DNA from 3 places in the Arthrobacter sp. UYP4 genome. Region 2 is predicted to be linked to each of the others. Evidence: predicted binding sites of a transcription regulator. Region 2 holds the regulator's gene; each other region holds the start of a gene.

Region 1 (5,751 bases), on a different contig from region 2:
TCAATGCGCCCAGCCAGACTAGTGTCCGCTTGGCTGCCGTCCCGGGACCGGTACGAGGCATGGTGGGTGTCCTTATTCAGTGGCGCGGCTCTCGCGCCGGGTTGATCCAGAGAGGGCGCGGCTGAGTACCGCGCCCCAGAAGATGCTAGTTGTCGGGGTTCACTTTGGGGTCGCGCGCATCCCGCGCGTCGCGGTTCTCCCGGGTGGACTGCTCGCGGTCCAGCCGCTCCAGCGTCTCCTCCGGGGTCTCGACACCCGATACCGCGCCGGGAGTTCCCGCGGCGGTCGAACCGGCCGTCGGCGTCCGATCGAGCGACGACGCGTCGTCGGGCACCGCGGCGCCGTCGTAGGCGTCGAGATCGCCGCGGTCCGCCGTGGCGTCCGCGTCATGGGCGACGGTCGGTTCCTGCGTGACGACCTTGGAGAGGGCCTGGGTGTGCACCGTGGCGGTGTTCCCGGGCGACAGTTCGAGGACGGCCTTGTTGTTCTCCTGGTCGATCGAGACGATCGTCCCGTAGAGGCCGAACTGGGTCATGACCTCGGTGCCGGGCTCCATCTGCGTCCGCATCTCCTTCACCTGCTGCTGCGTCTTCCGCTGCCTGCGGAACATGGTGAAGATCAGGAATGCCAGCGCCAGCGGCAGCAGGAGGGAGAAGATGTCGAAGGGAGGGGCATCTCCGGAGGTGGTCTGGGCGACTACATGTGCGAGCACTGGGAATTTCCGTTCCTGGGACTGGAGGTGTGGGCGGCAGGACTGTGCCCCGGCACACATTCGAAGACACCAGTGTAAAGGGGAAAGCTGGGCGTCTCCTCGTCAGGAGTCCGGCCGGCTCCAGCTGTCAAGGCCCGATTCCGCTCCGAGGAGGGTGTCCGGCGCCACGGAGAACAGGTCCTCCGGCATGGCCGCGGCCACGTTCGCGGGCATCTCCAGGCCCAGATGCTTCCACGCTGCCGCCGTCGCGATCCTGCCCCGCGGAGTGCGCCCCAGCATGCCCTCACGGACCAGATACGGCTCGGCGACGGTCTCCACCGTCTCCGGTTCCTCCCCCACCGCGATGGCGAGGGTCGACAGCCCCACGGGACCGCCGTTGAACTTGGTGATCAGCGCTGTCAGGACGGACCGGTCCAGCCGGTCCAAGCCCCTGGCGTCCACCTCGTACATGTCGAGGGCTGCACTGGCTGACCGCGCGTCGATGAGGTCGATACCGTGCACGAGCGCCCAGTCCCGCACGCGTCGGAGCAACCGGTTCGCGATACGGGGCGTTCCCCGTGAACGCCCGGCGATCTCGGCGAAGGCGGCGGAGTTCACCTTCATGTCCATGAGCATCGCGGAGCGGCGGAGCACCAGCTCGAGCTCCTCGGTCGAGTAGAACTCGAGGTGTCCGGTGAATCCGAACCGGTCGCGGAGGGGTCCGGGCAGCAGCCCGGCGCGGGTGGTCGCGCCGACGAGTGTGAACGGCGGCAGCTCCAGCGGGATCGCGGTGGCCCCGGGGCCCTTGCCCACGATGATGTCCACGCGGAAGTCCTCCATGGCCATGTAGAGCATCTCCTCGGCGGGCCGCGACATGCGGTGGATCTCGTCGAGGAACAGGACCTCCCCCTCCGTCAGGGACGAGAGGATCGCGGCGAGGTCACCGGCGTGCTGGATCGCGGGCCCGGAGGTGATGCGCAGCGGTGCGTTCATCTCCGCGGCGATGATCATGGCGAGCGTCGTCTTCCCGAGTCCGGGAGGGCCGGAGAGCAGGACGTGGTCAGCGCTGCGCCCGCGCAGACGCGAGGCCTCCAGGACGAGCGAGAGTTGCCGCCGTACCCGCTTCTGGCCCACGAAGTCGTCGAGGTTCTTCGGCCGCAGGGCCGCCTCCACCGCCCTGTCCTCGGGGTCGGCCGCCGGCGCGACGAGCGGGGCGTCCTCGGGGTGGCTGTCCGTCATGACCCGACCTTCGTCCGGGCCGAGCTGCGCGCGCCGTCCTGGCCGAGGCGACGCAGGGTGAGCTTCAGGATCTGGCCCACCTCACCCGTCTCGGCGATCTCCGGTGCCTCCGCGACGGCTGCGTCGATGGCGGCCCCGGCGTCCTTCTCGGACCAGCCGAGCCCCATCATGGCCGTGAGCACCTGGCCCTGCCACGTCTGCTGGGAGACGCCCGGCTTCGACTCCAGGGGCACGAGCTTCCCGGCGAGTTCGAGCACGATGCGCCGCGCACCCTTGGGGCCGATGCCGGGCACCTTGCTGAACGCCTTGTCGTCACCCGAGGAAGCAGCCACCCGGATCGCGTCCGGTGCGTGGACGGCGAGGACGGCGAGGGCGAGGCGAGGGCCCACGCCGCTGACCGCCAGGAGGGTCTCGAAGACCTCGCGCTGATCGGCGTCCTCGAAACCGAAGAGCGTCATGGAATCCTCGCGCACGATCATCGCGGTGGCGACCGTCGTCTCGGCCCCGACGCGCAGCCCGGCAAGGGTCTGCGGCGTGGCCTGGACCTGCATGCCGAAGCCGTTGACGTCGATAACGGCGGAGTGCAGGCCCACGTGGGTCACTGTCCCGCGCAGGGAACTGATCATGAGGGTCTCCAGGGGCACGAGTGGGAAGGGGCAGGCCGGGCTGTCACCCGGCGTCGAACATACGTTCTAATCGTCAACCGTACCGGCCTCTCCGCGCAGGGGCGACCCCGCCACACCGGGAAGGGCGTATCTGCGCCAGCACGGAGCGGCTGCAGGGCCGGTCGACGGCGATCGAGGCGCCGTGCCGGGGTCCTGGCAGCGTAGGCCCGGACCGGCTAGCGACGTCGGGCGCGGGCTTCCGCCTCGGCCCAGATCCGCTGGGCGGGCGTGACGGACCCGCCGGACGCCGCAGCACCCTGCAGGCCCACTCCCCTCCGCCAGGCGTGCGTGATCGCGAGCGCGAGCGCGTCGGCGGCGTCGGCCGGCTTCGGCGCGGTCTCCAGGCGCAGGATCTTGGTCACCATCTTCGTGACGGCGACCTTGTCCGCCTGCCCGTTCCCCGTGACGGCGGCCTTGACCTCGGTGGGCGTGTGGAGGGCCACCGGGATGCCCCGGCGCGCGGCGGCCACGATGACGACCCCGGACGCCTGCGCGGTACCCATGACGGTACTGATGTTGGTTCCGCTGAACACGCGCTCGACGGCGAGGGCCTGCGGTTCGTGCAGGTCCAGCCACGAGTCGACGGCCTCCGAGATGACCAGGAGGCGCTCGTCGAGGCTCCTGCCCGCCTCCGTACCGACCACGCCGACGGCGACGAGCGTCGAGCGCCGGTTCGGCTCGATGTCGACGACGGCGAGGCCGCAGCGCGTCAGCCCCGGGTCCACGCCCATGACGCGGTACGTCACGGTGTCACCGGTCCGGCGATGCCGAGCGGTGCGATGTCAGTCGTCGTTCTCGAGCTCACCCAGGACATCGTCTGAGAGGTTGGCGTTCGAGTAGACGTTCTGGACGTCGTCGAGCTCCTCCAGGGCGTCCACGAGCTTGAGGAACTTGCGGCCGCCGTCGGCGTCGAGGTCCACCTGCATCGACGGCACGAACTCGACCTCGTCGGTCTCGTACTCGATGCCACTCTCATCGAGCGCCGCGACCACGGCCCGGAGGTCCTGCGGCTCGGAGACGATCTCGAAGGTGTCGGCCGATTCCTTGACCTCGTCCGCTCCCGCGTCGAGGACCGACAGCAGCAGCTCGTCCTCGGTGAGTCCGTTCTTCGGCAGCGTGACGACGCCCTTGCGCGCGAACAGGTACGCCACGGAACCGGGATCCGCGATGGTCCCGCCGTTGCGGCTGATCCCGAGGCGCACCTCGGAGGCCGCGCGGTTCTTGTTGTCCGTGAGGCACTCGATGAGCAGGGCCGAGCCCTGGGGCCCACGGGCCTCGTACATGATGGTCTGGTAGTCGACGGCCTCGCCGAGCAGGCCGGCGCCGCGCTTCACGGCACGGTTGATGTTGTCGATTGGCACGGAGGTCTTCTTCGCCTTCGACACGGCCAGCTCGAGGCCGGGGTTACCCGCGACGTCGGCCCCGCCGGCCCGCGCGGCGACCTCGATGTTCTTGATCAGCTTGGCGAAGGACTTCGCGCGCTTGGCGTCGATCGCCGCCTTCTTGTGCTTGGTGGTTGCCCACTTGGAGTGCCCCGACATGCTTACGCTTCTCCTCTGATCATCCGAATAAACAGTTCGTGGACCCGCCGCTCCCCCGTGACCTCCGGATGGAAGCTCGTGGCCAGCAGGTTCCCTGAACGCACTGCGACAATTCTAGCGACCGGCTCCAACTCGGACGCCCCGCCGGCACCATCGTCCCTTGCTGCACCGCCCGGGCTGGTGGACGTGCCGGCGGCCGGGCCCGGCTGTGGAGCCTGCCCGGCGGGCACCTGCGCGAGCACCTCGACGCCGTCGCCCACCTTCTCCACCCACGGCGCGCGGATGAAGACGGCCCGCACGGGGTCGCCTCCCGCAGCCGTGCTGGTCGTTGCGAGGCCCGCAAAGGCGAGGTCGGTCTCGAAGGACTCCCGCTGGCGGCCGAAGGCGTTGCGCCGCACCACCATGTCGAGCCCGCCGAGCGTCTGCTGCGGATTGCCGAGCCGGTCCACCGATGGGTCGGCGATGACGTCGGACAGCAGGATCATGCCGGCGCACGAGCCGTAGACGGGCAGGCCGCCGGCGATGAGGTCCCGCAGCGGGTCCGCCAAGCCGAAGGTGCGGGTGAGCTTGTCCATCGTCGTGGACTCGCCGCCGGGGATGATCAGGCCGTCGATCGCTGCGAGTTCCGACGGCCGCCGGACGGGCACGGCGCGCCCGCCCAGCGAGGTGATGGTCGCGATGTGCTCGCGCACGTCACCCTGGACCGCGAGCACTCCGACGACGACGTCCGCGCGGACCGTCGTCGTACCGGCGGCAGCGCGGACCGTGGCGTGGTCGGAGGCGGCGGACGGAGCGGCGCCCGACGTGGGCAGGGGGGCCGAGAAGAACGGGGAGGTCATCCCTCAATTCTAGGTCGCCGGCACCGTCCTGCCGCCGCCGGAGGGCCGGCGTGAGCAGCGCCTCCCCGCCGCGTCCCGGGAAGACGGGCCGGCCTGCGATAATTTGTAGCGATGAATCCCCTTCCAGTCCTCGTGGGCAAGGCCGTGCGGGTCGCTTCGCGCCTGCGCGGCGGCGGCTCCGCGTTCCCCGGCCTCGTGGTCGAGCGCCTCGACCCCGGCTTCATGGGCCGGGCGCTCTCCGGCCTCCCCCACGGCGTCGTCGTCGTGAGCGGGACGAACGGCAAGACCACCACCACCAAGATGGTCGTCGAGCTGCTCGAGGGCCAGGGCCTGAGCGTCTTCACCAACCGGACGGGCAGCAACTTCACCCGCGGCGTCGCCGCCGCGCTGCTCGGCGAGGTCGACTGGCGTGGACGCCTGAAGGCCGACGTCGCCGTGCTCGAGCTCGACGAGGCGCACGCCGTGCACTTCGTGAAGCTCGTCCCACCCCGGCACTCGCTGCTCCTGAACGTCCTCCGCGACCAGCTCGACCGCTTCGGCGAGATCGATGCCACGACACGCCTGCTCGAGCGCATCGCCCTCGCCACCACGGGGACCGTCGTCCTCAACCGTGAGGACCCCCGCGTCGCGGGCCTCGCCTCGTCCGTACCGGCGACCGAGGTCGTCTACTTCGGCCTCGACGCGTCGCTGAGGAGCACCTTTCCCAACGACGACGAACTGCGCGGTGCCGAGGGCACCGCGCCGGCGTCGGCCCTGCCCGCGGACGTGGTGCTGCG
Region 2 (5,751 bases):
CGACAGGGCGGTGAGCATGTGGTCGTAGAACGGCACGGTGGTGTCGATGGAGGACACGCCCGTGCCGTCGAGGTCGAGTTCCACGAGGACGCTGGACTCACTCGTGACGCGCTCGATGCGGGCCGTACGGCCGCTGGCGGCATCAACTGTCATTGCATTCCTTCTGTGCGCCGGCGGTCGGCCGGGCGCTGATCGGCAGTGGTCGGGAGGGCTGGGTGGCGCGGGGCCGGGAGGATGCGGCGCTCCGAACCCTTCAAGTCTAGGAGGACCGGGCCGGGCGGGGCGCCGCGGTACCGGCTACAGCAGCTTCTTCAACGCTGTGAGGAACACCGTGGTCTCCCGCTCTGTTCCGGCGGTGACGCGCAGGGAGCCGGGAATGCCGACGTCGCGGATGAGCACGCCTGCGTCCAGCAGGCCCTCCCAGACCCGGTGGGGATCCTCGAGGCCCGAGAAGAAGACGAAATTGGCGTCCGACGGAGCCGGTGAGAGCCCGAGGTCCTCGAGTTCCCGCACGATGCGGTCGCGCTGCACCTTGATGGCCTCGACATTGGACAGCAGCGTCTCTGCGTGGGTGAGTGCGGCGTTGGCCGCCGCCTGCGTGATGGCCGACAGGTGGTACGGAAGGCGGACCAGGCGGAGGGCGTCGGTGACCTCCGGGGCGGCGGCGAGGTACCCCAGCCGCGCCCCCGCCAGGGCGAAGGCCTTGCTCATGGTGCGCGAGACCAGCAGGCGCGGTCGGCCGGGGAGCAGCGTGAGCGCGCTCGGTGTCCCCTGCTGGGCGAACTCGCCGTACGCCTCGTCCACGATGATGATGGCCCGCGCGTCCTCGCCGGCCTCGTACGCGGCCTCGACGACGTCGAGCCCCAGTGCCGTGCCGGTGGGGTTGTTGGGAGAGCACAGGAAGACGACGTTCGCACCCGAGGACCGGATGGCGCGGGCTGTCGCGTCCGGCGTCATCGAATAGGCGGACCCGCGCTCGGCGGTGATGTAGCGGGTTCCCGTCCCGCTGGCGAGCAGCGGGTACATCGAGTACGTCGGCGGGAAGCCGATCGCCGTGCGTCCCGGCCCGCCGAAGGCCTGGAGGACCTGCTGCAGGACCTCGTTCGACCCGTTGGCCGCCCAGAGCTGCTCGGGGGTCAGCCCGTGCCCGAGGTAGTCGGCGAGGTTCTTCCGCAGCTCGGTGAACTCGCGGTCCGGGTACCGGTTCAGGCCCGTGGTGGCTTCGGCGACGGCCTGGACGATGGCTGCGTGCACGTCCGCCGGTACACCGTGGGTGTTCTCGTTGACGTTCAGCAGGATCGGCACATCGAGCTGCGGTGCACCGTAGGGGTGCAGCCCGACGAGGTCATCGCGCAAGGGGAGGTTTGCCAGGGCATCGACGGAAGAGGGCACCGGTCAAGTTTAAGCGATGGCGGCCGTCGCAGCGAATGCTGCGCGTCGGGCGCCTGGACCGGCCCCGCCCGGCAGGGCGGGAACCGATGCGGGACCGGGGGCTAGCCCTCGGCCGGTATGGAGATACTCTGACCGGCCTGGACGACGGACGAGCGGAGATTGTTGAGCTCGACCATCTCCGTGACGACGTCGCGCGGGTCGCGATCGGGGGCGTACCGCACGGCGAGGTCCCACAGGGTCTCGCCCGCGGCCACGTTGACGTCGACGACGGACGAGGAGACGGGAGCCGATTCCCCGGCCTGGGCCTGCGAGGTCAGGAAGGCCCCGAGGAGGATCAGGGCGGCGACGCCCAGCGCGATCGGCAGGCCCACGAGGAGCAACCGCCCCCGCCGGGTAAGGGTCAGCGGGCGCACCGCTTCCCGCGGCGAGAGCTGGTGCTCCCCCGCCGACGTGGAAGCCGACGTGGAAGCCGGCGCGGGAGTCGAAGGAGCCGCGACGAGCCGGAGGTGGACCCCCGGCCGGGCGGGTGCCAGTGCCAACGCCGTACTGCCCTGCGGTGCTGGTGCCTCTGTCATCGGCCTACCTCTTTCCCTTCGAATGTTCCGTGTGGAAACGCAGCGTGTTTCGAACACACGTTCTAATTCAGCTGCGCTTATTTCTAGCATCTACGGACGATGCTTGTCGAGACTCGCTCGAACATATGTTTGAAAACCGCCCCGGACTGGCCTAGCGTGAACAGCACGGTCCATCACCGGCGTGTCCTGCTCCTGAGCCGCAGGCCTGCCGGTGATGGTCCCAAGACAACCATCCGCCACTGACAGAAACGGTTCCCACTGCGCGGGAGCCGCACGGCGGACACGACGGGATGCGCAGTCCCAGGCGAAAGGCACACCAGTGGTGGAACCAACACCGGCAGCGCGGCAGGAATCGAACATCGCCGACGTCCCCACCGATGCCGTGCCCCTCTCGGCCGGGCGGGGACGCCCGAGGGGCCGTTCCGTGTCGAAGGGGCTGACGGCGCGCCAGCTGACCATCCTCGAGACCATCCAGCGCTCGATCGCCGACAAGGGCTACCCGCCCTCCATGCGGGAGATCGGCGACACGGTCGGGCTGGCCAGTCTGTCGAGCGTGACGCACCAGCTCTCCCAGCTGGAACGGCTCGGCTACCTGCGACGGGACCCGAAGCGTCCTCGCGCCATGGAGGTGCTGCTGCCCCTGACGCTCGCGTCGGAACCGGTGTCCGCCGGCGCCTCCCCGACGGACCGCAAGCCTGCGGGCGAGCACCAGATCGCTGTCGACACCGCCCTCGTGCCGCTCGTCGGCCGCATCGCGGCAGGCGGGCCCATCCTCGCCGATCAGGTCGTGGAGGACGTCATGCCTCTGCCGCGCCAGCTCGTCGGGCACGGGGACCTCTTCATGCTCAGGGTCTCCGGGGACTCGATGGTGGATGCCGCGATCTGCGACGGCGACTGGGTCGTGGTGCGGCGGCAGCAGAGCGCCCAGAACGGCGACATCGTCGCGGCGCTGCTCGACGACGAGGCCACCGTGAAAACCTTCCGCCAGCGTGACGGGCACACGTGGCTCCTGCCGCAGAACACGCGCTACGAGCCGATCCTGGGCGACCACGCCAGCATCATGGGCAAGGTCGTCTCGGTGATGCGCGCCCTCTAGGAGGCGCTCCGGCGCGTCGTCGGCGACGCCGAGCGCTTCGGCGTCCCTCCCGGCGCCGACGTCGCAGGCGAACCTACCGGGCGCCCTCCAGGAGGCCTGCGGATACGGCGGGACGGGCGTCAGCGGCCCGAGAGGCGTTCGAGGATGCCCGTGACCGTGGCGCGGTCGGTGGTCGCCCAGAAGGGCGGCAGGGCCGCCCGGAGGAACCCGCCGTACCGTGCGGTGGCGAGGCGGCTGTCCAGCACTGCCACCACTCCCCTGTCTCCCGCCGCCCGGATGAGGCGACCCGCTCCCTGGGCGAGCCGCACGGCCGCATGGGTGGCGGAGACACTCATGAATCCGTTGCCACCGTTCCGCGCGACGGCCCTCGTCCGGGCCGTCATCAGGGGATCGTCGGGTCGGGGGAACGGGATGCGGTCGATCACCACCAGCCGGCACGACGCCCCCGGGACGTCGACGCCCTGCCACAGCGACATGGTCCCGAACAGGCAGGTGTCGGGCTCGTCGGCGAACTGCGTGACCAGTGCGCTGAGGGAGGCCTCCCCCTGGCACAGGATCTCGAAGTCGACCTTCGGTCGGAGCGCCTCGGCCGCCTCCTCGGCGGCCCGTTTGGACGAGAAGAGGCCGAGAGCGCCCCCGCGTGAGGCCCTGAGCAGGACCAGCAGCTCGTCCAGCTGGGCGTCCGACGTGCCCCGCTCGGGTTTGGGCAGGTCCTTCGCCACGTAGAGGACGCCCTGGCGCGGATGGTCGAAGGGGCTCCCGACGTCCACGCCGGTCCAGGCGGGCGCACCGGGACCACTGAGGCCCAACGACCCCGCCACCGGACCGAACTCCGAGCCGATGGCGAGCGTCGCCGACGTCAGGATCACGGTGTGGTCCTCGAAGAGGCCTTCCCGCAGCCGTCCCGCCACCGAGAGCGGGGCGACGTTCAGGGTCGCCGGTGCACTCTGGTCGGGCTGCGCATAGCCGGCACCCGGTGTGAAGGTGCTCGGGCGGGATGCCCAGACCACTTCGTTGAGATCCGGTGCCGCGAGGATGCGCTCGGCCAGCTCGAAGACCAGCGTCGTCCTCGAGCGGGCGACCTGCCGGCCACCGTCGGCGTCGGCCTCCGATTTGCCGTCCGTCTTCGTGTCGGACAGGGCGGCCCGCGCCGCGTCGCGGACCTGCGCCAGCGACTGTTCGAGATCGTCCGGCAGGCCGCCGGGCAGCAGGCCGGACGGGATGAGCTCGGCGGAGGCCTCGAACGCTGCCGCCGCGGTGTCGAGGGCGCCGGTGCTGATGGAGGCGTGGCGCCGCAGGGCGGTCGCCGCGGCCATCACCATCGAGGCGGACAGCTGTCCGGACACGGCGCCCGTCACCCGGTCGTGGAGTTCATGGGCCTCGTCGATCACCACGACGTCGTATTCGGGGAGCACGGCGATGCCCTCGAAGGCGCTGATCGCGAGCATGGCGTGGTTGGTGATGATGATGTCGGCGTCGGCCGCGGCGGCCCGGGCCTTCTCGCTGAAGCACTCCTGGGCGACAGGACAGCGGGCAGCGCCGAGGCACTCCATGCTGGAGACGGAGACCTGGCGCCACGCGCGGTCGCTCACGCCGGGCACGAGGTCGTCGCGGTCACCCGTCGTCGTCTCCTCCGCCCACTCGCGGAGACGCACCACGTCCCTCCCGAGGGCCGATGCGGGGGCTCCACCGCCGGCGGGGGAAGGATGGGGGGCAGCGTCCTCGCCCAGGCTGAACAGGGCGTCCGGGGCGTCCTCCTCGGGAAATCCCCCGCCGGTCTTGTGCAGGCAGACGTAGTTCGAGCGGCCCTTGAGGAGCGCGACGTCGACCGGGCGTGCGAGCGCGGGCCGCACCGCGTCCAACAGGCGCGGGAGGTCCCGCCCCACGATCTGCGCCTGCAGCGCGAGCGTCGCCGTCGAGACGACCGACGGACGGTCGCTCTCCAGGGCATGCGCGATGAGCGGCACGAGGTAGGCCAGGGACTTGCCCGTCCCGGTGCCGGCCTGCACGAGCAGGTGGTCGCCGGAGCGGATGGCCTCGCTCACCTGCCGCACCATCTCGTGCTGGCCGGCGCGCATCTCACCGCCCATCGCCGCGACGGCGGCGTCGAGCAGTTCCAGGGCCTGCCGGGCCTCGGCGGAGTGGTGCGCTGCGTCCGGCGCCGCGACCGCAGCACCGGACCGCACGCTCTCACTCATGCCGGACGTACGGCTCCAGCTCGGCTGCCAGGCCCTCCCGGACCATCACCTCGAGGCGCGTGCCCTCGTCGGCGTGCTCCATCCCGAGGATCTCGACGTCCTCCTCATGGAGGCGGCTGACGACTTCGCCGTGCGCGTAGGGCACCAGCAGGTCGAGCTTGACGCCCGGGCGCGGGATGTTCGTGCTGATCAGCTGACGGAGCTCGGTGAGCCCGGCGCCCGTCCGCGCCGAGACGACGACCGAGCGCTGCTCGCGCTGCCGCAGCCGTTCGATGACGAAGGGGGCGGCCGCGTCGGCCTTGTTGAGGACGATGATCTCGGGCACCTTGCGGGCGTCGACCTCGGTCAGCACCGCGCGGACGGCGGCGATCTGGCCTTCCGGATCCGGATGCGAGGCGTCGACGACGTGCAGGATCAGGTCGGCGTCGGCGACCTCCTCGAGGGTCGAGCGGAACGCCTCGATCAGCTGCGTGGGGAGCGACCGGACGAA
Region 3 (5,751 bases), on a different contig from region 2:
AGGTGCAAGGTTTCGCCGGGGCACGACCGCTGGGTGCCTACTACGGGCTCCTCGCCAGCTGCGGAGGCCTCGCCGTGGTCTGCGGCAACACGCTGATAGGTGCGCTCCGGGACACCGTGGGCAGCACCTCCGGTTGGGTGCTCCTGGTCCTCCTCAGCGGGGCTGCCGCTGTCTTCCTCCCCCGTTTCCTTCCCCTGCCGTCCACGGCGGCGTGACCTCCGACGGGCATCGGCTCACAACCCCTTCTTCCTGCACCCTCGGATCGGCCGTCGGCGGCGCGCTTCGCAGACACGCTCGGTCCGATCGGACGCTCCGCCTGTGTGCGGATCTAGAAATGCGTGATGCAGTACGGCTCCTCGGATCGTCCGAACAGCGTGTCGAGGAGCTCGACAGCGTCCTCGGCTGCAGCGTCGAGAGCGCCGGCCGCTGCGAGTGCTGAAGCCGACACTCCCCCGAGGTACAGCGAACCGAGCGCATTGATGGTGAGGGTGGCGTCGGGTGCCGCCGCGGCCTCGACGTGCTCCACCTGGGCGACGCCGTCCACGACGGTCAGGACGTAGGAGCCGCCGGCGAGCCCGAGCGCGTCCAGGACCTCCAGGACGATCGTGCCGCTCCCACGGAACGAGCGGCTGCCGAGCGCGGCCGGCACGTCGAGCAGGCGGACCCAGAGGACGTCCTCGGTCCCCTTCACGTCGTAGCAGCGCCGGTCCCGCAGCGCCCAGGGCAGCGGGTCGTCCCGCCGCGCTCCGTCCCAGGTGACGACCTGCACGAGGTCGAGCGATCCCAGGTACCGCCACAGTTCGAGGTAGGCAGAGGGCGTGGCTGCCACCAGATCCACGATCTTCATCGTGTAGGGCGTCGTGTCCCAGCCTGCGAAGCGGTAGGACACGTACCCTGCCGGCGTCCCCTCGGCGTCGTAGTGCACCGCCATCCGCACGTTGCGGTCCTCGACCGGCCGTTCCCTGCCCCACTCGCCCGAGGCGCGGCGCGGGTAGGCGTACTGCCGGTCCACGGAGCCGAAGGTCACGGCGTGGAAGCCTGCGAAGATCTGCTCGGCGAGGCGCACTGCGTGCTCCCGGGCCACCAGCGTCGTCGTACCGGTTCTCGGTGCCGTCACCTCGAACCGCTCGCGGACGTCCACCTCGACGGCCTGCGTGAACGTGGCGCAGCCGAATCCGAAGCGCCCGTAGATCGTCGCCTCCGACGCGGTCAGGATGGCCAGCGGGAGCCCCCGTTCCGCGGCCTCCCGAAGGTCCCTGGTCATCATGGAGCGCAGGATACCGTTACGCCGGTGGCTCGGCCGGACGGTGACAGCTGTGATCTGGTGGGCTTCGATCTGTCCCGCTCCGACGTTGAGCGGATGCACCATCGTGCCGTAGGTGGCCACCGGATGGTCCGCACCGAGGGCCTCGGCGGGCTGGGCACGATCGTGGACGCCCCACAGGACCCGCTGGTCCGCATGGTACGCCCCGAGGAATTTCGGGATGTCCTCCGGATCGAACGTGCCCTCGTGGAACCCGATCCCCTCCGCATCGAGCCACTTCGTGAAGCGGCCGTCCGCCGTGACGTCCTCGTCGGCGGCAGGGCTGAAGATCTCGGTGTGCAGGTCGGGTGCGGTGTTGTGGCTCACTCCACCACCCTAGCCGCGGCGGTCCGGCGTGGACCAGGGGCGCCGTCGGCGCCGACTTCAGGGGTGGCAGGACGACGCCCTCCGGCGGCGGGGCCGGGGCGCCTCTTAGCGCGCTCGCATCGGGAGGAGTACGACGACGGCGCCCCACCTCTGGTCTCGTGAGCGATCGCACCCCGATTCCATGAGAAATAGCGTCCTGTCGTTGTCCACATAGGCCGAGGAGCACGCTGAATAGTACGCGTGTTCGATAAAATTCAGGGTATGGCCATCGCCCCGCTCGAGTGTTCCGCGCAGACCCCGACTGCAGTGGGTCCGCTGAACTCGGCCTTCGCTGCGCTCACGGAGTGTGCCCGAGAGCTGGGCCGGCAAGGCCGTGTCCCGTCCCGGCCGGAGGCACTGCAGCTCATCATCGACATCGAACGTGTCTCGAGGGTCGTGGACCATCTGCAAGTCCTCGCCGCACGCCTCGCCCAGGAACACTACCGGGTCGACGAACCCGATCACGGCAGTACGTCCGGGAGTACGTCCGCACCCGGGTCGCTGCTGGCCCGGGCAGAACAGGCCATTCGCGCCGAGGCTCCGATTCCGGCCGCTTGCAGCACCACCTCCGCGGGTACCGCTTCCTCGAGCACCGCTTCGTGGGGTACCACGTCCTCGAGCACCGCTTCGTGGGGTACCGCGTCGTTGGGTGTCGGCAGCGCCACGGGATCCTTCTGGGGGTCGCGGGCGGGTGCAGCACCGGATGGATTCAGGGATTGCGCGGACTTCCTGCGCGGGACCTTGGGGATCAGCCGTGCCGAAGCCCGACGCCGGCTGGCCCTTGCGGACCTGGTGCTGTGCCGGATGTCGCCAACGGGTGCGGCGCTGCCTGCCCGGCTGGAGACCCTCAGTGCAGTGGTGGAGGCGGGCCTAGTTAGCGGTCGGGCCGCGACGATCGTGTCCCAGGCAGTACAACGGGTGCAGTCCTTCGCGACCCCGGAACAGCTTGAGTCGATGGAGGCCCACCTGACCCGGCAGGCGGTCGAGTCCGACGAGGACATCCTGCGGGTCGTGGCCCGCCGCTGGGAAGGAGTCCTCGATCAGGACGGGCAGGAACCCACCGACAAGGTGCTCCGGGCTCGCCAGGGCGTCTTCCTCAGGGGCCGCCGCCATGGCCTGCACGTCCTCGAGATCGGCGCCACCGACGAGCAGTTCGAACACCTCGCCACCGTCATGAACACCGCCACCAATCCGCGCATGCACGCCGACCGCGCCAGTACGGCCGGTGCCGCTGCCGACGGCCTCGGCCCTGCAGCCGAAGGCGCGGGTGAATCCGGCGCCTCCGGTGCTGCTGCCGAGAGCGAGCCAGGATCAGACATCGGCTACGGCGCATCCTCCGGAGCTGGCTCCGGTGCAGGCTCCGGTGCAGGCTCCGGCTGGGGTGGGGGATCAGATTCAGGCAGAAACACGGATTTGTACGGTGACCCGGAGGGAGCAACAAGGGCTCAGATGTTACTCGAAGGATTGGTCTCCGCGTGCAAGATCGCCCTGAGCACGACTGGTCTTCCCGCAACCGGCGGCCACCGACCTCAGGTGATGGTCACCATCGATTATCAGGACCTCATCGAACATACCCAGAACCTCACCCTGGACCTCCCCGGCAACCTCGCCAGGGGCCTCACCGGTCAGACGCAGCGGGCAGGGCAGCGGCCGGGTCACACGGTCTTCGCCGGCCAGGCCAGTGCCAGAACCATCCGGCGGATCGCCTGCGACGCAGACATCATCCCGATCATCCTCGGCGGTGCGGGTCAGGTCCTGGACCTCGGGAGAGCCCAACGCCTCTTCCCACCCCACCTGCGTCGAGCCCTGGTCGCCCGTGACAAGGGCTGTGCCTTCCCGGATTGCATCATCCCGGCGCCCTGGTGCGAAGCCCACCACATCGACCCCTGGTCCCGCGGCGGGAGAACGAGCATCGGCAACGGAGCGCTGCTGTGCGCACGACACCACCACCTCATCCACCAGGGCATGTGGAGGATAGAGCCCCGAAGCGGCATTCCCTGGTTCCACGCGCCCGGATACCCTGGCCGGGCAGGCGCTCTCCGGACCAACGCCTACTGGCACACCGGACGAATCGTTCGAGACGAACTACTGCACCACGAACAGCTGCACGACGAACCACACCACCAAGGACAACGGCCCCTCGAACCACTCCACGACATGACCGGGGACATCCCCGCCACCCTTGCCTGGAACAGGGCGGAGCAGACGAGGGCAGGCTGGAGCCAACCGGAACAGACGAGGCCTGGCTGGGACCGACCGGAACAGACGAGGCCTGGTTGGAACCGACCGGAACAGACTAGCTTTGGCCAAGACCGACCGGAGCAGACTACCCATGGCTGGAACAGACCGGAACAGACCACCCCTGGCTGCAACAGACTGGACCAGACCCACCCGGGCGGGAACAGAGAGGTACTGACCTGAACCGCTTTGGTCCGACCTGAACCGCCCGGATTGACCTGATCGACCTGATCGACCGAATTGACTCGATCGACTTGATCGACCGTAACGGACGTGAGCAGATCAGCCCTGCTTCGGAAGAACCGATACGGATCCGACAAGACCGTCACAGGCCAGAACGGACCGGACCGGAGCAGGGCAGGCCAGAACGGACCGGACCGGACCGGAGCACCGCAACACCTCGTTCTGGTCCGCGGGCGCTCAAGTCGTCCCCGGCGCACTACACCTAGTGGGCGGCGTCGTGCCAGCTTGCTCCTGTACCCACCGAGACGTCGAGCGGAACGGAGAGATCCGCCGCTGCGCCCATCTGCTGCCGCACAAGCGCCTCGACCTCCTCGGACTCACCCTCGGCGATCTCGAGCACGAGTTCGTCGTGCACCTGCAGCAGCATGCGCGACGCGAGGCCCCGCTGGGTCAGTGCGTCGTCGACGCCGAGCATGGCCTTCTTGATGATGTCCGCAGCCGAACCCTGGATGGGCGCGTTGAGGGCCGCCCGCTCTGCCATCTCGCGGAGCTGCCGGTTGTCGCTCGACAGGTCCGGCAGGTAGCGGCGCCGACCCTCGATGGTGGAGGTGAAGCCGTCCTTGCGGGCCTGCTCCACGATGCCGCGCAGGTAGTCACGCACCGCGCCGAAGCGCTCGAAGTAGTCACGCATGAGGGTGCGCGCCTCGTCGACTGAGATGTTGAGCTGCTTGGAGAGCCCGAACGAGCTCAGGCCGTAGACCAGCCCGTAGGACATCGCCTTCACCTTGGACCGCATGGCGCTGGTGACTTCCTCCGGCGCGACGCCGAAGATGTGCGAGCCGACGAAGCGGTGGAGGTCCTCTCCCTCCTGGAACGCCGAGATGAGTCCCTCGTCACCGGACAGGTGCGCCATGATGCGCATCTCGATCTGCGAGTAGTCGGCCGTCATCAGGCTCTCGAACTTCTCGCCGTTGCGTCCCTGCCCGACGACGAACACCTCGCGGATACGGCGGCCCTCGTCGGAACGGACGGGGATGTTCTGCAGGTTCGGATTGGTCGAGGAGAGCCGGCCTGTCGCCGCGATGGTCTGCAGGTACGTGGTGTGGATGCGGCCGTCGTCGTCCACCGCCTTGCGGAGCCCCTCGACCGTCTGGCGGAGCTTCAGTGCATCGCGGTAGGCGAGAAGCTGCTCGAGGAAGGGGTGCCCCGTCTTGGCGATCAGGTCCGTCAGGGCGTCGGCGTCGGTGGAATAGCCCGTCTTGATCTTCTTGGTCTTCGGCAGCTCGAGCTCGTCGAACAGGACGGTCTGCAGCTGCTTCGGCGAGCCGAGATTGATCTCCTTGCCGATGATCCGGTACGCCTCGGCTCCGGCGGCACTGATCGTCTTCGAGAAGTCGTCGAAGAGCCGGTCGAGCCCGTCGACGGAGACGGCCACGCCGGTGAGTTCCATGCGGGCGAGCACTTCCGCGAGCGGAAGCTCCAGCCCACCGAGCAGCTGGTTGGCCCCGCGCTCGACGAGCTGACCGGCGAAGTGCTCACTGAGGCGCAGTGCGGCATAGGCGGCGACCACGGCCGGCGATGCGACGTCGTTGCCGCCGAGGTCGAGCGCCTGCTGGCCCGACGAATCATTGGCAGACGCCGTGATGGACAGCCGCAGGTGG

What was found. The regulator LexA, encoded in region 2, represses DNA repair genes until DNA is damaged. The targets are predictions, from matches to a motif close to TCGAACANNTGTTCGA.
Region 1: ruvA (Holliday junction branch migration protein RuvA) is a predicted target of LexA. The motif match lies at 2,610-2,625, and genes of this name have one in related genera.
Region 3: AC0Z9V_RS01385 (HNH endonuclease signature motif containing protein) is a predicted target of LexA. The motif match lies at 1,863-1,878, and genes of this name have one in related genera.

The regions. Positions count from the first base shown of each region.
Region 1 covers NZ_JBXAVU010000001.1:255,325-261,075, reverse strand. Annotated here, with positions in the region: gene secD (protein translocase subunit SecD) at 1-61, opposite strand, end outside; gene yajC (preprotein translocase subunit YajC) at 146-712, opposite strand; gene ruvB (Holliday junction branch migration DNA helicase RuvB) at 815-1,930, opposite strand; gene ruvA (Holliday junction branch migration protein RuvA) at 1,927-2,556, opposite strand; gene ruvC (crossover junction endodeoxyribonuclease RuvC) at 2,772-3,341, opposite strand; gene AC0Z9V_RS01170 (YebC/PmpR family DNA-binding transcriptional regulator) at 3,378-4,136, opposite strand; gene pdxT (pyridoxal 5'-phosphate synthase glutaminase subunit PdxT) at 4,139-4,975, opposite strand; gene AC0Z9V_RS01160 (MurT ligase domain-containing protein) at 5,087-5,751, shown strand, end outside.
Region 2 covers NZ_JBXAVU010000002.1:38,957-44,707, forward strand. Annotated here, with positions in the region: gene hisB (imidazoleglycerol-phosphate dehydratase HisB) at 1-153, opposite strand, end outside; gene AC0Z9V_RS09010 (histidinol-phosphate transaminase) at 298-1,392, opposite strand; gene AC0Z9V_RS09015 (LysM peptidoglycan-binding domain-containing protein) at 1,494-1,967, opposite strand; gene lexA (transcriptional repressor LexA) at 2,350-3,063, shown strand; gene AC0Z9V_RS09025 (ATP-dependent DNA helicase) at 3,183-5,261, opposite strand; gene hflX (GTPase HflX) at 5,254-5,751, opposite strand, start outside.
Region 3 covers NZ_JBXAVU010000001.1:303,384-309,134, reverse strand. Annotated here, with positions in the region: gene AC0Z9V_RS01395 (MFS transporter) at 1-215, shown strand, start outside; gene AC0Z9V_RS01390 (GNAT family N-acetyltransferase) at 329-1,630, opposite strand; gene AC0Z9V_RS01385 (HNH endonuclease signature motif containing protein) at 1,892-4,090, shown strand; gene polA (DNA polymerase I) at 4,353-5,751, opposite strand, start outside.